Regions from separate parts of the Methylobacterium sp. 001424705 genome, predicted to be linked through region 4. Evidence: predicted binding sites of a transcription regulator. Region 4 holds the regulator's gene; each other region holds the start of a gene.
The links. The regulator PhoB, encoded in region 4, activates phosphate uptake and scavenging genes when phosphate is short. The targets are predictions, from matches to a motif close to TGTCATNNANCTGTCAT.
Positions count from the first base shown of each region.

Region 1 (5,472 bases), on a different contig from region 4:
TCTGTGCGCGCGAGGCGGCGTCGGGCGTCTCGGCGGCCTTGATGTTCACCTTGAAGCGGGTGTTGATCTGGTCGGCGGCGGCCTGGGCCTTGTCGAGCGAGCGACCGCACAGAATGACGTCGGCGCCTTCCTGCGCGAGGAGCGCGGCCGAGCGCATGCCGACCGGGCCGGTGCCCGCGAGCACGACGGCCTTCTTGCCCTGCAGCGACCCGGCCGCCTTTTGCACCAGCGCGACGCCGGCGGCGGCGGTGGTGTTGGAGCCGTTGGAATCGAGCATGATCGAGACACGGAACGGGCCGAAGAAGCGCTTCTTCACCGCCTCGAACACGGCCTCGCCGGCCGCCATGCTGCCGCCGCCGACGAAGATCGCCGTCGACTTCTTCTCGGAGCCGCCGCGGGTGTAGATCGTGCCGTCGACCAGTGCGCCGACATTGTCCGGAGTGACGTTGCCGTAGCCGGTGATGTGATCAGCGCCGCCATCGTAACCGACGACCACGTCGAACACGCTCGGGACGGCGTCGGTGTCGAATTGGAACAGCAGCTTCTTCATGTCTTCAGGATCCCTGTCGGTTCCGCGCTCGGCGCGGCTGGCGTTTGATTTCGATTTGGTCGATCGCTTCGGCGATCACGATGCGCCCCCGCGCGAGTGGGGAGCGCGGGCCCGCGTCACACCACGTTCTGCGGCTTGCCGGCGACGAAGGCCTCGACATTGTCGACGAGCTGGTCGGCGAGAATTTGCATGGCCTCCTTGCTGGCCCAGGCCACGTGCGGCGTGACGATGAGGTTGGGCAGGTCGAGCTCGCACAGGATGTTGCCGTTCTTGGGCGGCTCGGTCATGACCACGTCGAAGCCGGCGCCGCCGATGGTGCCCGCCTTCAGGGCTTCGGCCAGAGCCTCCTCGTCGACGAGGCCGCCGCGCGCGGTGTTGATGAGGAGCGCGTGCTTCTTCATCTTCGCGAGTTGTTCGCGCCCGATCATGTTGCGGGTTTCGGGCGTCAGCGGCGCGTGCAGCGTGATGACGTCGGACTCGCGCAGGATCGTCTCGAAGTCGACGAGGCCCTCCTGGGGGAACACGTCGTAGGCGATGACCGTCATGCCGAGGGCTTCCGCCCGCTTGGCGATGGACTTGCCGAGCGCGCCGTAGCCGACGATGCCCAGCGTCGAGCCGGCGATGTCGTGGATCGGGTAGTCGAAGTAGCAGAACTGGGTCGACTTCGCCCAATCGCCCCGGCGCACGGAATTGGCGTAGGGCACGATGGCCCGGCGCAGGGCGAACATCAGGCCGATCACGTGCTCGGGCACGGTGTTGAAGGCGTAGCCGCGGATGTTGACGACGGTGATGCCCTGGGCCTTGGCGGCCTCCTTGTCGACCACATCGGTGCCGGTGGCGGCCACCGCGATCAGCTTGAGGTCGGGGAGCTGCTTCAGGGTTTCGGCCCGCATCGGGACCTTGTTGATCAGCGCGATCTCGGCACCCTTCAGGCGCTCGACGATCTCCTCCGGCGTCCAGGTCGACTCGTACTCGACGTACTCGTGGGGGAAGTTGAACTCACGGACCTTGGCGTCCAGGGACTCGCGGTCGAGGAACACGATCTTCTTCGTCATGGAATCCTCTGGCCGATCCGGCCAAGTCTCGGATAGGGCACGTCACGGGTGGGGTCGAGGTCGTGGCCGGGATGGGCGAACCCATCCCGGCCGAACGTCTGGCTTCGAAAGATCCGGAACCCGGGGAGGCTCAGGACTTCGAGAGCGGGTTCTCGCGCAGGTAGCTCGAGGCGGCGGCGACGCCGGAGCCGGGCTGGACCTTCACGCCGTGATCGAGCATCGACATCTCGGCACCCGCGATGGCGCCCAGCAGCGACAGTTCGTTCATGTCACCGACGTGACCGATGCGGAACACCTTGCCGGCCACCTGGCTCAGACCGGCGCCGAGCGCCAGGTTGTAGCGCACGTAGGCGTGCTTGATGATCGCGGCGGCGTCGACGCCCTCCGGCACCAGGATGGCCGTGACCGTGTCGGAGTTCCACTTGGGCTCCTTGGCACAGGTCTTCAGGCCCCAGGCGGCCACGGCTTGGCGGGTCGCCTCGCCGAGGACGTGATGGCGGTGGTAGACGTTCTCGAGGCCTTCCTCGTTAAGGCAGGCCAGAGCTTCGCGCAGGCCGTAGAGCAGCGGCAGCGACGGGGTGTAGGGGAAGTAACCGGCCGGGTTCTGCTTCTGGTGGTCGGCCCAGTCGAAGTACACGTGTGCGAGGCGGTCGTTCTGGCCCGACGAGGTGTCGGCGGCCTTGAGCGCCTTCTGGCTGACGCAGATAACGCCGAGGCCGGCGGGGAGCATCAGGCCCTTCTGCGAGCCGGCGATGGCGCAATCGACCTTCCACTCGTCCATCTTGAAGGGGAGCGAGCCGATCGAGGAGACGCCGTCGACGAACAGCAGGGCCGGATGGCCGGCGGCGTCGATCGCCTTGCGCACGGCACCGACATCGCTGGTGACGCCGGTGGCGGTCTCGTTATGGACGACCATGACGGCCTTGATCTCGTGGTTCTTGTCGGCGCGCAGGGCCTCGCCGATCCGCTCCGGGTTCGCACCCGTGCCCCACTCCTCGTCCTGGACGATGACTTCCAGGCCGAGGCGCTGGGCCATGTCGATCCAGAGGTGGCTGAACTGGCCGAAGCGGGCGGCCAGGACCTTGTCGCCGCGCGACAGGGTGTTGGACAGGGCGGATTCCCAGATGCCGGTGCCGGAGGCCGGGAACAGGAAGATGGTGCCCTCGATCGAACCGTAGACGGCCTTCGTGTCCTGGAAGAGCGGCTTGGTCAGCGTGGGGAAGTCCACCGAACGGTGATCCTCGGACTGCACCATCATCGCGCGCATCACGCGATCCGGGATGTTCGTCGGGCCCGGGACGAACAGGTGGTTCCGGCCGGGACGTCGCGTTGCCGCCATGATGTTTTCTCCGTTTCTCACGTTAGTGACCACACGCGCCCTGGCGTGCGGCGACAATGATGCGCCGAGGGTTGAAGCGGATCGCACGGGGCGTCCCGGGACGATCCCGAGTGCTCGTAGCGGCCGCTTGTTAGATGAATCGCGGGACGAACTCGTACGTGCGCGACCTGTGGACGGATACAGGACCCAGGTCCGCCCGCGTCGAAGAAAGCCCTTCGACGCCCGTCGCCGCGCGCGCCACCGAATACCACAAGCCTCTTCTCCATGGGCCGGGTCGCGCGACACGCGCTGACCGCTGGGCCGTTTCAGCGTCGTCGTCCCCGGGGACGGCACCCTTAGTTCGCCTCGATGGGCTCCGGTCATGCGTTCTCGAACGCCGCCCGGTGGGGCACCTTGAGCGGGACTATGCCCGGCTTCCCGCCGAAAGGAAAACCCGAAATACTTGGTCTCAAATCAAAATTTTTTTTGTGGAAGAAGAGCTTACGTCGCGGCGCCGAAGGCGGCTGGTCTGGCGAGGCCGACGTCATCAAACTGATACGGGAATCCGGTTTGGCTCCAGGGATCGGAGGCTGTCCCGGAGGCGAACGTGGGCGAAGACACCGAGACGACCCGCGTCCGGACCCTGTTCCTGTCCGACATGCATTTGGGGACCAAGGGTTGCCAAGCCGATCTGCTGCTCGAATTCCTGCGTGATTACGATGCGGACGAGATCTACCTCGTCGGCGACATCGTGGATGGCTGGCAACTCAAGTCCGGCTGGTACTGGCCGCAGAGCCACAACGACGTCGTGCAGAAGCTCATGCGCAAGGTTCGCAAGGGCTCGACGCTGGTCTACGTCCCGGGCAACCACGACGAGTTCCTGCGCGACTATATCGGCATGACCTTCGGTGGCATCGAAATCGCCGATCAGCGGGTGCATGAGGCCGCCGACGGCAAGCGCTACCTCGTCATCCACGGCGACCAATTCGACATGGTGGTCCGCCATGCCCGGTGGCTCGCGTTCCTGGGCGACGGCGCCTACACCTTCGCCCTCTTCGTGAACACCTACGTCAACACCGTGCGCCGCCGCCTCGGCCTCGCCTACTGGTCGCTCTCCGCCTGGGCCAAGCTGAAGGTCAAGAACGCCGTCAACTTCATCGGCAAGTTCGAGGAATTGCTCAGCGCCGAGGCCAAGCGCGTCGGGGCCGACGGGGTGATCTGCGGCCACATCCACCACGCGGCCAACCGGCAGATCAACGGTCTCACCTACCTGAACACCGGCGACTGGGTGGAATCCTGCACCGCCATCGTCGAGCACTACGACGGCACCATGGAGGTGTTGCACTATCCGAGCCTGCTGAGGGCCCGCGCCGGGCGGACCGAGCTCGTCGACCGCACGCGGCCCGACGGAGCCCGGGCGGTCGCGTGAGGCTCCTCATCGCGACGGATGCTTGGCATCCGCAAGTCAACGGCGTGGTCCGCTCCCTGGAGAACATGGCCGCGGCGGGGGCTGCCTACGGCTTCGACCCGGTGTTCCTGACCCACCAGGACTTCGCCTCCCTGCCCCTGCCGGGCTATCCCGAGATTCGGGTCGCCTACGCCACCAAACGGCACGTGGCGCGCCTCTGGGACGATCTGCAGCCCACCCACGTCCACATCTCCACGGAAGGGACCGTGGGCTATGCCACGCGGCGATACTGCCTCGCCCATGGCCGTCCGTTCACCACGAGCTATCACACCCGCTTCCCGGAATACCTCTCCGCCCGGGCCCCCGTGCCCGAAACCTGGAGCTATGCCTGGCTGCGCCGGTTCCATGGCGCGGCCAACGGCACTATGGTCTCGACTCCCTCCCTGGAGCGCGACCTCCACGCGCGCGGCTTCACCAACCTGATGCGCTGGACGCGCGGCGTCGACACCGAGCTGTTCCGGCCTCGCCCGCCGGATGCGCCGGACCTTGCCGGGCTGCCGCGGCCGATCTTCCTCTCGGTGGGACGGCTCGCGGTGGAGAAGAACCTCGAGGCGTTCCTGCGCCTCGATCTGCCCGGAACGAAGGTCGTCGTCGGCGACGGTCCGGATCGGGCGCGCCTCGCGGGGATTGCGCCGGCGGCCCACTTTCTCGGCATCCGCACCGGCGCCGCCCTCGCTGCCCTCTACGCCGCTGCCGACGTCTTCGTGTTTCCGAGCCTGACCGACACCTTCGGAATCGTGCTTCTCGAAGCCCTCGCCTGTGGAGTCCCCGTGGCCGCCTATCCCGTCACCGGGCCCCTTGACGTCATCGGCCGGACCGGTGCCGGCGTCCTCGATCACGACTTGCGGGCGGCCGCCGTGGCCGCCTTGGCAATTCCGCGGGAGCGTTGCCGCAGCGAAGCCCTGCGGTACACCTGGGCCGAGAGCGCGCGGCAGTTCTACGACAACATCGCACAAGCCCATGGCAGCACGTCCGTCCGGGTTCGGGCCGCGGGCACGCCATCGCGGGGCATCGTCGAACTCGGCTGACGCGTGGACCCGACTGGCCACGCACGCTAGGGGAAGGGATCAGCCCCCTGCCC
Region 1 covers NZ_JCBANU010000002.1:186,332-191,803, forward strand. Annotated here, with positions in the region: gene AC6EUL_RS03095 (NADP-dependent methylenetetrahydromethanopterin/methylenetetrahydrofolate dehydrogenase) at 1-550, opposite strand, end outside; gene AC6EUL_RS03100 (D-2-hydroxyacid dehydrogenase) at 667-1,605, opposite strand; gene AC6EUL_RS03105 (aminotransferase class V-fold PLP-dependent enzyme) at 1,736-2,944, opposite strand; gene AC6EUL_RS03110 (UDP-2,3-diacylglucosamine diphosphatase) at 3,531-4,352, shown strand; gene AC6EUL_RS03115 (glycosyltransferase family 4 protein) at 4,349-5,419, shown strand.
Region 1: the regulator PhoB is predicted to act here: its motif matches at 3,466-3,482, upstream of AC6EUL_RS03110 (UDP-2,3-diacylglucosamine diphosphatase).

Region 2 (5,472 bases), on a different contig from region 4:
CACCGCATCGACGGCACGGGCGCCCTCGACGAGTACCAGGCCTCCTCGCGCCTCGATGCCCGCTGGCGGGTGTTCGAGCGCCTGCGAGACAAGGGCCGCGGTGCGGCTCAGGCCTGGATCGCCGAGAATTACGAGCAGATCGGCCGAACCTGCACCCTCGATCTCGAGGCGACCTACCGTTGATGCGCGTCCACACGCCGCGGCTGGATTAAGAGCAGCGGTTCGTGCGTTGATGCTCTTATGACGACCGAACCGAACCCGCCCGGCCCCGCTGCCATCGTCGACCTGCTCGTGCCGCTCCGGCGCTACGCGCGGGCCCTAACGCGCGACACGCTGCGGGCCGATGACCTCGTGCACGATGCGCTGGTGCGGGCCCTGGAATCGGGCCAGGCGGCGCGGCCGAACACCAACCTGCGCACCTGGATGATGACGGTGCTGCACAACGTCTTCATCGACGAGCAGCGCCGGAAGCGGGTCGAGGCCCGCCACGCCGATACCCTCGTGCAGATGAGCGAGGAGATGGCGCCCCCGGCCCAGGAGGCGCAAGTCCGCCTTGCGCAGATCCGGCGCGCCTTCCTCACGCTGCCGGAAGAGCAGCGCGCCGCCCTTCACCTCGTTACCCTGGAAGGTATGGCCTATGCCGATGCGGCGGCCGTCCTCGGCATCCCCATCGGCACACTGATGTCGCGTCTTGGGCGGGGCCGCGCCGCCCTGCGGGCCTTCGAGGAAGGTGAGCGCCAGGGGAGCGGTGTCGCCGAGCGGCGCCAGCGCCTCGCGGCCGAGCGGCCGCGCCTGCGCCTCGTCGCCCAGGACGAGGACGACGCATCGCACCGAACGGGCCGCGCCGTCGGCGACACCTGAGACGTTTTCGAAGACCGGGACGGAGCGCCATAGGCAGGCCGATCCGTTCTCAGCGCGGCCGGGACTCCTCGTCCGGGGACGCGCCCCCTGTATCCGACCGGAGCCGACGCCATGGACCAGACCGCGATGATCGATCCGATCACCGAGAATGACCTCACCGCCTTCGTGGATGGGCAGCTCGATGGCCTGCGCCGCCTCGACGTGGAGGCGCACCTGGCGCGCAATCCCGAGACCGCCGCGCAGATCATGGCCGAGCTGCACGACCGGGACGCGCTCCGGCAGGCCTTCGCCATTCTTCCCGGCCCCGGACCGGAGCGTAACCGGGCCGCCGCACGGCGCCTCGACCGGACTCTGGCCTGGCGCCGGTTCGGTGACCGCCTGCGTCGCGCCGCGGTGATCGCGCTCCTCGTTGGCACCGGCTGGCTGGCCCATTCCGACGGGCCTTTCCTCGGCGTGCCGGACACGTTCGCCTCCCCCGTCGATCCGGCCCTGGTCGCCGATGCCCGCCACGCCCGCGAGGCGGCGCAGGTCCGCGCCCGCATTGCCGCGCAGCGGGGCGATCAGGCCCAGGCTTATGATCGCGCCGGCATTGCCGCAGCTACCGGCATCGCGTTGCCCGACCTGCCGGCGGACTGGACGGTGCGCGACGTGCAGATCGTGCCGGCCCGCAACGGCACCGGCATCGAGGTGGTGATTGACGCCGGCAAGCTCGGCGAAGTCTCCCTGTTTGCCACCCGCAGCCTCGACGGCCACGTCGCTCCGAGCGAGGTCACGAGCCCCGGCGACGGCGAGACCGCCTACTGGACCGCCGGTCACTCGGCCTACGCCCTCAGCGGAGGTCACGACCACGTCGGTCTCGAATCCGCAGCGCGCAACCTCGCCGGCCGGACTGCGACGAAGCTCTGATCGGTCGTCGCGTCAGTCCGGCGCCTGCATTGCCCGGTTTCCGCGACGCGGCGCTCTCCCGGCGCGTCGATCGCCTGTGTCGATGCAGGACGGCCAAGTCCGGTCATTCGCCTCTTCCGACGTTTTCCGGAAGCCCGAAAGAAACATCGAAAGCGATTTCGTCAGCGTTCAGACGAGCCGTGCCATAGGCCTGTTGTATAGAAGCCCTATACTCCGATGGCACTCGCTCTGTGCCGACCTCTGACGCCGAGACGCCGATGGCCCGCCTGCTCCCGACCCTGATGTTCCTGGCCGCCCTGCCGGTGGGGATTGCTCCTACGGCGGTTTGGGCGGAGGAGACTGCGCAGAAACCGGCCTCGGCCCCCGCCGTCGGTGTCACGCCCCTGACACCCGGCAAGGCAGCCCGGGCACCCTACCTCTCCGAGGCACAGGCGCCCGACACCGTCGCGATCCTCGGAGCCCCGCCGCGGGGCCAGTCGGCGGCCGAGTCGGCGGACAAAGCCGCGTTCGTCGCAACTCGGGCCCTCAAGGGAACGCCGCGCTGGACCCTGGCCACCACCGATGTGGCCGATGGCGCCTCGGCGATCCTTGACGATTTCGCCTGCGTCATCGGCCAGCGTATCGAGCAGTCCCGGGCGCCTGCCCTGATGACCCTTCTGGAACGCGCGCGCCTCGACATCGCCCAGGCCACTCGTGGTCCGAAGCTGCATTACCGCCGCCTGCGCCCCTTCGTCGGCAACGACGCGGAGATCTGCGTGATGCGGACCTCCGACCTCGGCAATGCCTTCAGCTTCCCGTCGAGCCATGCGACCCAGGCCTGGACCTACGCGGCGATCATGGCGGCCCTGATGCCCGAGAAGGCGACGCAGTTCTTCGTCCGTGCCCGCTCCTACGGCGAGAGCCGTGTCGTCTGCGGTCTGCACTGGGCGAGCGATATCGAGGCCGGGCGCACGGCTGCCAGCGCCGTCTTCGCCGCCCTTCAGGGCGACGCCGGCTTTCGGGCCGATCTGGACAAGGCTCGCGTCGAACTCGGCAAGCTCAGGGCCGCCGGCGGTCCGGCTCCCGACCAAGCCGTCTGTGCCCGCGAGGAGGCCGCCGCCCGTGAGCCGATCCTGTAGTGTTTGACCGGCGACCCAGCGTTCCCGAACTTCATCACTGAGCAGTACCGGATCGGTTATGCCTTCGAGCATCGCTTCGGCCCCGACCCGATCTTCCGGCAGAACTTCCGCAACCAGCAGATTGACGCTGACCTAAGCTAGACCCAGATCGACGCCCTGAGCGACGATCTCACCCGGGCCCTGCGCTCCACGGGCCGGATCACCAACGTGCTCAACGCGTTCGCGGTCGACAACCAGATCGAGGCGCACGTTGCCACCGGTCCAGTGCAGCGCACCCTGCTCACCGACGAACTCATGCCCTCTGTGAGCTTCGCGCCCTCCTTCGCCTCACACTTGGGCTCGATCGCGACGGCACACCGTTCCAGTCGACGGAAGTCCAGCAGATGGCGGCATCAAGTTCAACGTGCCGGGCACCAACGTCGTCCTGAACACCGCCATCTTCGACATCACCCAGACCAACGTGCTGCGGCCCGACCCCGTCAATCCGTTGGTCGTCCAGGCCGCCGTCGGAGAGGCGCAGGCGCGCGGCGCGGAACCGGAGGCCGTCGCCAATCTCGGACCCGGCTTCAACATCCTGGCTGCCTAGAGCCACGTGGACATCCGAACGACCCGGAGCCTGGGCAGCCCGGAGACGGTCGGGCTCGCCCTTTCGGGCATTCCCGGCAACCCCTTCAAGATGCGCGCGACCTCCGTGCTAACCCCCGGGTCTCGACCTCTACGGTCTCGGGGTCGGCGGCGGCGTGCGCGACGCTGGCAGCAGCTCGGCCAACGACGTGCCAAGCAGCTTCCGCAACGCCACCGTGACTCTGTTCGATGCGGTACTCGGCTACGATTTCGCACGGATCGATCCGAAGCTGCAGGGCATGAAACTGCAGGCCACCGTCCACAACATGTTCGACCGCAGCTATCAGACCTGCTGCCAGGCGGGCTTCTGCTATCGCGGTCAGCCGCGCCGGTTCATCGCGAGCCTGATCGATCTCTGGGAATGCGCCGCCCAACGGAAAGAGGCCCGGCCGATCAGCCCGGCCGAGCCTCCTCGAGGATTTTCCCGTGAAACGTTAACGACGTTTCCTCAGGATTTGGTGATCGTTCCGGTCTGGGCACGCCTGCGGCGTCGGGCCAGCATGTTCAGCCCCTCCACGCCCGCCGAGAAGGCCATGGCAGTGTAGATGTACCCCTTCGACACGTGAGCACCGAAGCCTTCGGCGATCAGCGTCATGCCGATCATGATGAGGAAGCCCAGCGCCAACATCACCACCGTCGGGTTGGCGGCGATGAAGCGCGATAACGGGTCGGCAGCCAGCAGCATCACGGTCACGGCGGTGACGACGGCGATCACCATGATGGGCACGTGCTCCGTCATGCCCACCGCCGTGATGATGCTGTCGATGGAAAACACGAGATCGAGGACGAGGATCTGGCCGATGGCCGCGGTGAAGCCGAGCCGCACAGCGCTGCTCCCGAACGTCTCCGGCTCCGGATCGACGGTGTGATGGATCTCCTTCGTGGCCTTCCACAGAAGGAACAGGCCGCCGGCGATGAGGATCAGATCGCGCCAGGAAAAGCCCTTGCCGAACACCTCGAAGACGGGCTGCGTCAGGGCGACGATGTACGCGATGGTGGCGAGGAGGCCGAGGCGCAGGATCAGCGCGAGGCCGATGCCGATGCGCCGTGCCTTCTGCTGGTGCTCGGGCGGAAGCTTGTTGGTCAGGATCGAGATGAAGATGAGGTTGTCGATGCCGAGCACGACCTCCATCACCACCAGGGTGGCGAGGGCCGCCCAGGCGGTGGGGTCGCTGGCGAGTTGAAGCAGGCTGTCCACTGTGGCCTCGTCGAGTCAGTCAGGGCCGCTCCCCCGGACGGCGTCGCGCCGGGAGCGGGGATGGAGAGGGGCGAGGCCGGTCCCGGCCCCGTTCGGCTGGGTCAGGCCGTCGGACCGGGGCTGCTCGCGGCCACGCCCGGCCGTTCGGCCGGGGCCGGGCTGAAGATCCGCACCGCCTTCGGCACCACCTTGAAATGGGCGGGGGTGTAGGTCGACAATTCGCCATCGGTGTTCACGGGGCGCGGCTTCTTGGTCTTCACCACGATCTCAGTGGTGCTGAAGGCCCGCACGTCGGCCGCCTTGCCCTGGGTGCCCTTGCGCAGAGCCGGCAGGAGCATCAGCAGCCGCCACCAATGGGCGACCTCCAGGCTATAGAAGTCGAGCTTGCCGTCGTCGACGGTGGCCGTCTCCTCGACGGTCATGCCGCCGCCGTAGTGACGTCCGTTGCCCACCGAGACCTGGATGGTGCGCACCGTCTCGGTCTGACCGTCATGCTCGATGTAGACGGTGAAGGGCCGCATCCGCCGAAGCACGCGGACCGCCGCGATGCCGTAGCCGAGGGTGCCCCAGGTCTTCTTCGATTCCGCCGTGAGGTCGCCCGCGAGGTCCGCCGAGAAGCCGATGCTGGCGACGTTGAAGTAGTAGTGCCCGTTGACGCAGCCGAGATCGGCCGGGCGTGCCTCCGCGCTGGTGATGAGGCGAGCGGCCTCCACCGGGTCGACGGGCAGGCCGAGGGAGCGGGCGAGATCGTTGGCCGTGCCGAGG
Region 2 covers NZ_JCBANU010000008.1:142,334-147,805, forward strand. Annotated here, with positions in the region: gene AC6EUL_RS08855 (patatin-like phospholipase family protein) at 1-183, shown strand, start outside; gene AC6EUL_RS08860 (sigma-70 family RNA polymerase sigma factor) at 241-861, shown strand; gene AC6EUL_RS08865 (anti-sigma factor family protein) at 973-1,767, shown strand; gene AC6EUL_RS08870 (acid phosphatase) at 2,025-2,885, shown strand; gene AC6EUL_RS08875 (hypothetical protein) at 2,889-3,026, shown strand; gene AC6EUL_RS08880 (hypothetical protein) at 3,289-3,471, shown strand; gene AC6EUL_RS08885 (hypothetical protein) at 3,626-4,054, shown strand; gene AC6EUL_RS08890 (TerC family protein) at 3,958-4,707, opposite strand; gene AC6EUL_RS08895 (lipid kinase) at 4,809-5,472, opposite strand, start outside.
Region 2: the regulator PhoB is predicted to act here: its motif matches at 1,948-1,964, upstream of AC6EUL_RS08870 (acid phosphatase).

Region 3 (5,472 bases), on a different contig from region 4:
TCTACGTGGAGCACGACATCTATCACAACGGCCAGCTGGTCCACCGCAAGTACCGCAAGAACGTCAGCGAGGCGGTGGCCCGGGCGCTGCAGACGCTGATCAACCGCGCGCAGCAATAGGCGGCCGGATCCCTGCGCGGGCGCCTCCGGCGCCGGCGCGCTACTTTCCGATCCAGTCGTGCCCCGCCACCACGGCCTCCACGGTGCGGGTCCAGGTGCCGGGCTGGTCCGTGGACCCGGTTCCGAGCGCGCACTGCACCATGACGCTGTCGCTCCAACGCCCGTACTTGTAGCCCACCGCCGGCAAGAGCCCGACGCGGACGAAGCCGCAGGCTTCGTGGAGGCGCAGGGACGCCTCGTTCTGGGCGTCGATGTAACCGATCATCTGCCGGTAGCCGCCCGCCGCGCAGGCCTCGATCAGCGCCGGCAGCAGGCGCCGGCCGATCCCCGCGTTCAGGTGCGCGTGGTGGACGTAGATCGAGTGCTTGAGGGTGTAGCGATAGGCGGGACGCTTGCGGAACGGCACCGCGTAGGCGTAGCCCGCCACGATCCCGTCGCGGTCGGCCACGAGGTGCGGCAGGCGCTTCTTGCGCATGGCCTTCCGACGCTTCTTCAGGTCGTCGGGATGGAGCGGGTCCTCCTCGAAATCCCCGACATCGCCGACGCCGCGCCGGATGTGGTGGGCGTAGATGTCCACCATGTCCGGCACGTCGGCATCCGACGAGGGCCGGATGACGAGGTCGGGATCGCTCTCGGCCACGCCCGCCATCAGCGCCCCTCGCGCATGACGCGGGGCTCTCGCATGACATACGTGTGGAACCGGATCGTGCCGTCCGGATCGACGTCGCGGAACACGCCCTGGATCTCGGCCTCGAAGCCCGGGAACAGGTTCGCGGAGCGCTCGAACATCTTGAAATAGTCCAGCATGGGTTTGGCCCGCTCGTCCAATCGCTCGCCCGGCAGCACCGTGCCGATGCCCGGCGGGTAGACCAGAAGCAAGGTCGTCGCCACGCGGCCCTCGGCTTCGGCGATCGGCACGTAATCGACGTTGTTGCGGGTGAGCTGCTGGACCGCCTCCTTCGGCGTCATCACCATCTCGGGCAGGTGCCCCGGCTCGAACTGCTTGCGCTGGAGCGTGCTGGTGCCGTGCTCGCGATGGAAGGCGTGGAAGTCGGCGCACAGGTCGCGCAGGCGCACGCCCTTGTAGCGGTTGGGCCGGCGCCGGACGAATTCGGGCATCGCCTCCTCCAACGGCACGTTGTCGTCGTGCAGGCGCTTGAAGGCGACCAGCCCCGAGATCAGCGTGCCGGCCTTCGAGGATTCGACGCCCGGCGTCAGTAGGAAGAGCAGCGAGTTGAGGTCGTTCTTCTCCGGCACGATGCGGTTTTCCCGCAGGTACTGCGCCACGATCGGCGCCGGCACCCCGTGCGCGGCATATTCCCCGGTGTGCCGGTTGAAACCCGGGGTCAGCACGGTGAGCTTGTTGGGGTCGGTCATGGCGTAGTCGGGCGCCACATGGGTGAAGCCGTGCCAGTCGGCGCCGGGTGTCAGTTCCCAGTACTTCACGTTGCCGGCGAGTTCGTCCGTCGACAGGCTTTCCCACGGCACCTTGCCGTCCGGTGCCTCGACCGTGTCCGGCACGAAGGGATCGAAGAACCAGCGCTTGAGCGGATCGCCCTCCTTCTCCTCGAACTCGCGGCGGATGGCGCGGACCTTCTTGCGCCACTCGATGCCGAGGCGGATCGTGTCGTCCCACAGGACGACGCCGGAGCGCCCCTTCATCATCTGCGCGCCGACGTCGAGGGAGGCGAACAGGGGGTAGAACGGCGAGGTCGAGGCGTGGACCAGGAAGGTCTCGTTGAAGCGCCGGTGCTCGATGCGCCGGGTCTGGCCGCGGATATGGCTGTCCTTGGTGTGGATCTGCGAGGCCTGCGAGAAGCTCGCCAATTGCTTGTGGGTCGATTGCGTGGCGATGATGCCCGGCGAGGTCTCGTCGAGGCCCTTCAAGCCCATCGCGAAGCGGCCGGCGAAGAGCGGGTGGAACTTCATGAAGCCCGCCCAGGCCTCGTCGAAGAGGATGTAGTCGCAGAGATGCCCGATCTTATCGAGGATCATCTGTGCGTTGTAGATCGTGCCGTCATAGGTGCACTGCTCGACCACCGCGACGCGGAACGGCCGCTCGCGCCGCCAGGCCTCCGTGTCGGTGATCAGCGGGTTGGTGCGGATCTTCTCGCGGATGCGCGTCTCGTCCAGGGCCTCGTGGTACATCGGGCCGATCAGGCCGTAGGCGTTGCGGTCGGTCTCCAGGAAGACCGGGATCGCACCGCCGAGGAACAGCGCGCCGTGATGCGCGGCCTTGTGGTTGTTGCGGTCGAACAGCACGAGGTCGCCCTCGGCGACCAGGGCCGAGAGCACGATCTTGTTGGAGGCCGAGGTGCCATTGAGGACGAAGTAGGTCTTCTCCGCCCCGAAGATGACGGCCGCCTCCTTCTGCGCCTTCAGGGCCGGGCCCTCGTGGACGAGGAGATCGCCGAGATCGAGCACCGAGTTGTCGAGGTCGTCGCGGAACACCGCCTCGCCGAGATGCTCGACGAAGATGCGTCCGATCGGGGAGCGGTTGTAGAAGATGCCGCCGTTGTGGCCCGGGCAGGTCCAGAGCTGGTTGCCCTGCTCGGCGTAATCCACCAGCGCGCCGAAGAACGGCGTCTTCAGGGTCTCGGCATACTGCTTCACGCGGCTCACCAGGCCGCGGGCGATGTAGTCCGGGGTTTCTTCCGCCAGGAAGATATAGCCGTCGATGAAGTCCAGCACCTCGACGGGGATGTCCTCCAGGCGCTTGCGGCGGACCATGATGACGATGGGCATCTCCAGCCCGCGCTTGCGCATCAGGTTGATGAGGGCCGCCGCCTTGCCGTCGAGGCCGCGCTTGCCCCAGTCCACCACCATGCAGCCGATGGCCGAATCGGTCTGGACCGCGATGGCCGCATCCTCGACGCGGCGGGCCCGCACCACCTCGAAGCCGAGCTTCTCCACGGAGCCGATGATCTGCTGGACGCGCACGCCCTCGAGATCGTCCGGGTCGAAGTTCGGCGCACACATCAGGACGGTGAAGCGGCGAAAGAAGTCCATGCGGAAAAGGCTCCCAGGGGCGTTTGGCGCACCGTTCGCGACGGGACGTGACGCTTCGATGACGATCTTGCGGCGGTCGCGGTGTTTTCAGGCGCCGCGCGGCGCGACAGGGAGCCGGCTTACGATCCGCCGCGCCGTTTGACGAGCCCGAGCCGGTGGATCACGCCGTGGATCGCCGGCGCCGCGAGGCCGCAGATCGCGAGGGCGCGGAGCAAGCCGTTCTCGATTTCGCCGATGAACAGCCCCTCGATGGTCAGGCCGAACTTGCCGGTGCCCCGGGTCGGCGGCAGCACCCGCGCGGTGCGGATCGACAGGGTGACGAGCGGGCGCTTGGTCTCGGCGGCGTTTCACCCGGCGATCTCGTCCCGCGGCAGGCGCGAGCGCCCGGAGAGGACCGGCCGGGCGCGGCGGAGGGAGTGGAGGCGCGGAACCACGCGGGCGGCCCTGTCTCCGGCAATCCTTCCCCGCCGGCGCCGGGAGACAGCGCCATTTCACCCGCGACAAACGCCCCGGCATCGGGCTTGCTCCGCGCAAGGCAGAACAGCGGGGCGGCATGGTCGAGAAGCTTTTTCACGCAGGGATGAGCCTCGCCCTGCTGCTGGCCGTGGCCGTGCTGTTCTCCACCAACCGGCGGGCGATCTCGCCCCGCGTGGTCCTCTCGGCCCTGGCGCTGCAGGTGGCGGTGGGGGCCCTGGTGCTGTTCATCCCGGCGGGCCGGACGGGCCTCGCGGCGGCGGCGGGCTTCGTCCAGACCGTGCTGAACTACGGCGACCGGGGCACCGCGTTCCTGTTCGGCGGCCTCGTCGAGCCGCGGATGGTCGAGCTGTTCGGCGGCAGCGGCTTCATCCTGGCCCTGCGCATCCTGCCGCAGATCCTCTACGTCTCGGCGCTGATCGCGGTGCTCTACCATTTCGGGGTGATGCAGGCGGCCGCGCGCGGCATCGGCGCGGCGCTGCAGCGGGTGATCGGCACCTCGCGGATCGAGACCTTCTCGGCGGTGATCACCATCGCCATCGGCCAGAGCGAGATCGCCATCGCGCTGCGGCCATTCCTGCTGGCGCTGACCTCGGCCGAACTGTTCGCCGTGATGTCGAGCGGGGCCGCCTCCACAGCGGGCACGATTCTGGCCGGCTACGCGGCTTTGGGCGTTCCGATGGAGTATCTGCTCGCGGCGAGCGTCATGGCGGTGCCGGGCGGGCTGCTCTACGCCAAGATCCTGGTGCCGACGACGGAGCCGAGCCGGGTCACCTCCACGCGGGTCACCTTCGCGGAGACGCGGGCGGTCAACGTGATCGAGGCGGCGGCCGACGGCACCCAGAAGGGGCTCGCCGTGGCGGTCTCGGTGGGGGCGATGCTGATCGCGTTCACGGGGCTGATCGCCCTGCTGAACGGGTTCATGGGCTGGGCCGGTGGCCTCGCGGGCTATCCCGCCCTGAGCCTGGAGGGCCTCCTCGGCGCGGTGTTCGCGCCGCTGGCCTGGCTGATGGGCGTGCCCTGGGACCAGGCCGGCCTCGTCGGCGGGGCGCTCGGTCAGAAGATCGCCTTCAACGAGTTCCTGGCCTACGCGCAGCTCTCGCCGGTCCTGAAGGCGGGCAGCCTCGATCCGCGCACGGCCGCGATCCTGTGCTTCGCGCTCTGCGGCTTCGCCAACCTGACCTCGGTGGCGATCCAGCTCGCGAGCCTCGCCAGCCTCGCGCCCGAGCGCAGGGCGGAGATCGCCCGCTTCGGCCTGCGCGCGATCCTGGCCGGCACCCTGTCCAACCTGACGAGCGCGACGCTCGCCGGGTTGTTCATCGGGGCCTGACGGCTGTGCCGGCCGGGATGCTTGCGCGGAGGGTCATGCGGCGGCGAGTTTCGCCGCCTTGACCTTTGCGGGGCCGGCCTTGGCGACGGCCGTGAGCGGCAGCTCGATATCGATGTCGAGGGTCGACATGTCCTGGCCGCGGTCGAGGCGGATCTGGACCTTGTCGCTGTTGACCTCGACGTGCTTGGCGATGACCGCGAGGATCTCCTCACGCAGCACCATCACGAGATCGGAGCCGCCGACCCCCGCCCGTTCATGGGCGAGGATGAGTTGCAGGCGGTCGCGGGCGACCGGCGCCGAACCGCGCCGGTTGAACATGTTGAGGAGGCTCATGCTGCCCTCCGGGTGAAGAGTTTGTCGAGGAAGGACTTCTTGTCGGTGGGGACCGACATCGGGACCGCATCGCCGTTGAGGCGGCGTACGGCGTCGGTGTAGGCGCGGGCCGGGGCGCAGAGCGGGTTGTTCAGGGTCACCGGGCAACCGACGTTGGAGGCGCGCAGGACTTCCATGCTCTCCGGAATGATGGCGAGCAGCGGGATC
Region 3 covers NZ_JCBANU010000017.1:55,193-60,664, forward strand. Annotated here, with positions in the region: gene AC6EUL_RS14015 (hypothetical protein) at 1-119, shown strand, start outside; gene AC6EUL_RS14020 (GNAT family N-acetyltransferase) at 160-768, opposite strand; gene AC6EUL_RS14025 (Orn/Lys/Arg family decarboxylase) at 768-3,128, opposite strand; gene AC6EUL_RS14030 (hypothetical protein) at 3,248-3,421, opposite strand; gene AC6EUL_RS14035 (NupC/NupG family nucleoside CNT transporter) at 3,682-4,932, shown strand; gene minE (cell division topological specificity factor MinE) at 4,966-5,265, opposite strand; gene minD (septum site-determining protein MinD) at 5,262-5,472, opposite strand, start outside.
Region 3: the regulator PhoB is predicted to act here: its motif matches at 3,176-3,192, upstream of AC6EUL_RS14025 (Orn/Lys/Arg family decarboxylase).

Region 4 (5,472 bases):
CGGTCCGACGGTGGCGGCCGCCATCCTGTCGGTGGCGAGCTGGCCCTGGCTGTTCCTGGTCAACCTGCCGGTGGGGCTGATCGCCCTGACGGTGGGGGCCCGCACCCTCCCGGCGACGCCCCGGAACGGCGGGCGCTTCGACCTCCGCAGCGCCCTCCTCAACGCCGTGACCTTCGGGCTCCTCATCATCGGGGTCGACGGCCTCGGCGACCCGGCGACCCGGGGCGTGGCGCTGGCCGAGATCGGGGCGGCCCTGGCGATCGGCGCGGTGTTCGTCCGGACCCAGACCCGGCTGGCGCGCCCGCTCCTGCCCGTCGACCTCCTGCGGATCCCCGCCTTCGCCCTGTCGATGGCGAGCTCGGTCGCCTCCTTCGCGGCCCAGATGATGGCCTACGTCGCCCTGCCCTTCTACTTCCAGGACGTGCTGCACCTCTCCGAGACCCAGACCGGCTTCCTGATGACGCCGTGGCCCCTGGCCATCGCCCTGATGGCCCCGATCTCGGGGCGCCTCGCCGACCGCTACGCCCCGGGGCTGCTCGGCGGCCTCGGCCTCGCCCTGATGGCCACCGGCCTGACGGCGACGGCCCTCCTCCCCGCGGGCGCGTCGCATCCCGACATCGCCTGGCGCCTGACCCTGTGCGGCCTCGGCTTCGGGTTGTTCCAGTCGCCCAACAACAAGGTCATCATCACCAGCGCCCCGCGGGACCGCAGCGGCGGGGCGAGCGGGATGCAGTCCACCGCCCGCCTCACCGGACAATCCTTCGGCGCGGCCCTGGTGGCGGTGATCTTCGGCCTGCACCAGGGCGGCCCGCCGGCCGGGCCGGTGACCGCGACCCTGTGGTGCGCCGTCGCGCTGGCGAGCCTCGGGGCGGTGACCAGCGTCCTGCGGCGCCAGCCCCGCGCCTGACGCATCCGCCGCGATCGCACCAGGGCCCGACCTGCGCGTTGACCCGGATCAGTGCCTCTCCGAAGGACGATCCCATGAACCTCGACCTGTCCGGCAAGCGCGCCCTCGTCAGCGGCTCCACCAGCGGCATCGGCTACGCCATCGCCAAGGCCCTGGGCGAACTCGGCGCCAACGTGGCGATCAACGGGCGGACGCAGGACCGCGTCCGCGACGCCGTCGACCGCCTGAAGCGCGAGACCGGCCGTGCCGGCTTCATCGGGGCGCCCGGGGACGTCGCCAGTCCGGACGGGGCGGCCCGCGTGGTCGCCGGCCTGCCGGACGTCGACATCCTGGTGAACAACACCGGCATCTTCGAGCCGAAGCCGTTCTTCGAGATCCCGGACGAGGACTGGCAGCGGTTCTTCGAGACCAACGTGATGAGCGGCGTGCGCCTGGCGCGGGCCTACACCCCCGGCATGGTCGCGCGCGGCTGGGGCCGGGTGGTCTTCATCTCCAGCGAATCCGGCGTGAACATCCCGGTGGAGATGGTCCATTACGGGATGACGAAGACCGCCCAGCTCGCCGTGGCCCGGGGGCTCGCCGAGACCGTGTCGGGCAGCGGCGTCACCGTGAACAGCGTGCTGCCGGGGCCGACCCTGTCCGAGGGGGTCGCCGATTTCATGAAGAGCATGGCGCAGGGGCAGGACGGCGGAACCGGGGGCGCCGTCGACCTCGACGCCGCCGGCCGCGCCTTCGTGGCCGAGCACCGCCCGACCTCGCTGATCGGCCGCCTCGCCACCGTCGAGGAGGTCGCCAGCATGGTCGCCTACATCTGCAGCCCGGCCGCCAGCGCCACCAGCGGGGCGGCGCTGCGCGTCGATGGCGGCGTGGTGCGCAGCATCGTGTGAGGACGCGCCGCCCCGACGCGTTGCGGCCGGTCCGGTAAGGATTTCGCAACCTCTGCCGCCGACCCTGGCCCGAACGCACGGGAGGGCGGCCGATGGGGGATTATGCGCTGGAAGGTCCGCGCTGGGGAACGGGCGCGGCAGGCACGGGCGGCGGCACCGTCACCTGGGCCGTCGACGGCACGATCCCCACCGGCTTCGTGAGCCTCCTCCAGGCCGCCTTCGCCACCTGGGCCGCCGCCGCCGACATCGCCTTCCAGCAGGTGGCCGCGACGGCCAACGCCCAGATCGACTTCACCCTCGGGGGGATCGACGGGCTCGGCAAGACCCTGGGCTACGCCACCTATTCCTACAGCGGCCAGCGCATGCAGTCCGCGGAGGTGACCTTCGACAGCGGCGAGGGCTGGCACGCCTCCGGCGCCCGCATCGTCGGCACCCAGAACGTGGATTTCTCCCTGGTGGCGCTGCACGAGATCGGCCACGCGCTCGGCCTCGACCATTACGACGCCAAGCCCGAGGTGATGAACGCCATCCTCGACAGGGGCATCACGACCCTGGCGGCCGGCGACATCGCCGGGATCCAGGCCCTGTACGGTGCGCCGCCCGCCCCGGTGGTGGCCGCGGCGGCACAGACGAGCCCGGTCGCCGGCACCGCCGTCACGGCGGTCTATCGGTTCTACGACACCCATACGGGGGATCACTTCTACACCACGAGCACGGCCGAGAAGGCGCAGATCGAAAAGACGCTGCCGTGGTTCACCTACGAGGGCACCCCGTGGGCGGCCCCGGCCCAGGGCGCCGACACGGTGGACGTGTTCCGGTTCTTCGACACGGCCTCGAACGCCCACTTCTTCACGACGAGCGTCGCCGAGCGGGACCAGGTCCTCAAGACGGCGCCGACCTACACGTACGAGGGCGTGGCCTTCGAGGCCTACGCGGATGCGGGCGCCCCCGGCGGCCTGACCCTGGAGCGCTTCTACAACACCCAGACCGGCCAGCATCACTTCGCCGGCAGTGCCGAGGAAGCCAACGGCATCAACCACGGCGCCGCCGGTCCGGGCTGGGTCGACGAGGGCAAGGCCTTCACCGTCCACCTGCCCACCGATGCGATGATCTTCGCCTAGGCGGCGGGCCCGGCTATCCGCCTGACGGCTGGGCCGGCGCGCCTCGGGATCGGCTACTCGGCCTCGGCCTCGAACATCTCGTCGAAGGAGTAGCCCGAGCCGCGGACCGTGCGGATCGGGTCGCTCTGGCGCGGGCGGTTCAGGGCCTTGCGCAGGCGCCCGACATGGACGTCGACCGTGCGCTCGTCGATGTAGACGTCGTGGCCCCAGACGCCGTCGAGGAGCTGCTCGCGCGAGAACACCCGGCCGGGGCTCTGCATCAGGAATTCGAGGAGCTTGAACTCGGTCGGCCCGAGATGGATCTCGCGGCCTTCCCGGCGGATGCGGTGGCTGACCCGGTCGAGCTCGATGTCGCCGGCCACCAGCAGGTTGGCGACGTGGGCCGGCTTGGCCCGGCGCAGCAGGGCGCGGACCCGGGCGAGGAGCTCCGGCACCGAGAACGGCTTCACGATGTAGTCGTCGGCGCCCGTTCCGAGGCCCCGGATGCGGTCGCCCTCCTCGCCCCGCGCCGTGAGCATGATGACCGGCAGCCGCTCGGTCTCGCGCCGGGCGCGGATGCGGCGGCAGAGCTCGATCCCCGACAGGGCCGGCAGCATCCAGTCGAGCAGGACGAGGTCGGGCACCTGCTCCTGCAGGCGCAGGTCCGCCTCGTCGCCGCGGGCGGCCGAGTCGACGATGAACCCCTCGGCCTCGAGGTTGTAGCGGAGGAGGAGGGTCAGGGCCTCCTCGTCCTCGACGATCAGGATACGCGTACTCATCGTGCGCTTTCGATCAGACCGGCACGGGGGTCAGGCCGCGCCGGGCATGTCCACGGTGGCGTAGTTGGACGCGTCGTTCTTCGGGCGCTCGCGCTCGGCCAGGAGGTTCTCGCCGGTGACGAGGTAGTGGATCGTCTCGGCGATGTTGGTGGTGTGGTCGCCGATGCGCTCGATGTTCTTGGCCACGAACAGGAGATGCGTGCAGAACGAGATGTTGCGCGGGTCCTCCATCATGTAGGTCAGGAGCTCGCGGAACAGGGAATTGTAGAGGGCATCGATGGCGTCGTCGCGCTCCCAGACGTCGAGGGCCGCCTTGGTGTCGCGGCTGGCATAGGCGTCGAGGACGTCCTTGAGCTGCTCCTGCACCAGGTCGCTCATGTGCTGGACGCCGATGACGATCTTCTGCGGCTGGATCTGGTCGGCGATCGCCACGACGCGCTTGGCGACGTTCTTGGCGAGGTCGCCGATGCGTTCGAGATCGTTCGACACGCGGATCGCCGTCACGGTCTCGCGCAGGTCGATGGCCAGGGGCTGGCGCCGGGCGATGAGCAGGATCGCCCGCTCCTCGATCTCGCGCTGGAGGGTGTCGAGGCGGGCGTCGGCGGCGATCACCGCCTGGGCCAGGGGCGCGTCCCGGCGCACCAGGGCCTCGCCGGCCTCGGTCATCATCTTCTCGGCGATGCCGCCCATCTCGGAGATCGAGCGGCGCAGGTCCTCGAGGTCCGTATCGTAGGATTTGACGATGTGGTCGGGCATGGGGTTCGCTCCTCGATCGGGCCCGCCTGTCGGGGCCCGCCCTGGCGGTGATGGGGGACGCGGGCCGAGACCGGCCGGCGGAGGATCAGCCGAAGCGGCCGGTGATGTAGTCCTGCGTCTGGCGCTTTTCCGGATTCATGAAGATGCGCGTGGTGGGCCCGAACTCCACCAGTTCGCCGAGATACATGAAGGCGGTGAACTGCGAGATGCGCGCCGCCTGCTGCATGTTGTGCGTGACGATGACGATGGTGAATTCCGAACGCAGCTGCTCGATCAGCTCCTCGATGCGGCCCGTCGAGATCGGGTCGAGGGCCGAGGTCGGCTCGTCGAACAGGATCACCTCGGGGCGCTGGGCCACCGTGCGGGCGATGCAGAGGCGCTGCTGCTGGCCGCCCGAGAGGCCCATGCCGGATTGCCTGAGCTTGTCCTTCACCTCGTCCCAGAGGGCGGCCTTGCGCAGGGATTCCTCGACGCGCATGTCGAGGTCGGCCTTGGGCAGCTTCTCGTAGAGGCGCAGGCCGAAGGCGACGTTGTCGTAGATCGACATCGGGAACGGGGTCGGCTTCTGGAATACCATGCCGATGCGCGAGCGCAGCTCGTTCAGGTCGACCCCGGAATCCAGGACGTTCTGGCCGTCGAGGAGGATCTCCCCTTCCGCGCGCTGGTCCGGATACAGGCTGTAGATCCGGTTGAAGGTGCGCAGCAGGGTGGACTTCCCGCAGCCCGACGGGCCGATCAGCGCCGTGACCTGGCGGTCGTGGAAGTTGAGGTTGACCGACTTCAGGCCGTGGAAGCTGCCGTAGTAGAAATTCAGGTCCTTGACGGCGATGCGGACCGGTGAGGACTCGTCGGCCTTGTGGCGTCCGGTGAGCTGCGCGGACGTGATCCCGGGGGCGGCGTTCATCGGTTCAAGATCCTATCGGGCGAAGCGGCGGGGACAGGCGGCGCGCGGGTGGTCAGCGCGACCGCTCGGTCTTGATGACGAAGCGGGCCACGATCGACAGGGCGAGGATCGTGACGGTGATGAGGAGGGCGCCGGCCCA
Region 4 covers NZ_JCBANU010000024.1:49,180-54,651, forward strand. Annotated here, with positions in the region: gene AC6EUL_RS17600 (MFS transporter) at 1-907, shown strand, start outside; gene AC6EUL_RS17605 (SDR family NAD(P)-dependent oxidoreductase) at 982-1,794, shown strand; gene AC6EUL_RS17610 (matrixin family metalloprotease) at 1,887-2,915, shown strand; gene phoB (phosphate regulon transcriptional regulator PhoB) at 2,969-3,673, opposite strand; gene phoU (phosphate signaling complex protein PhoU) at 3,704-4,429, opposite strand; gene pstB (phosphate ABC transporter ATP-binding protein PstB) at 4,515-5,333, opposite strand; gene pstA (phosphate ABC transporter permease PstA) at 5,386-5,472, opposite strand, start outside.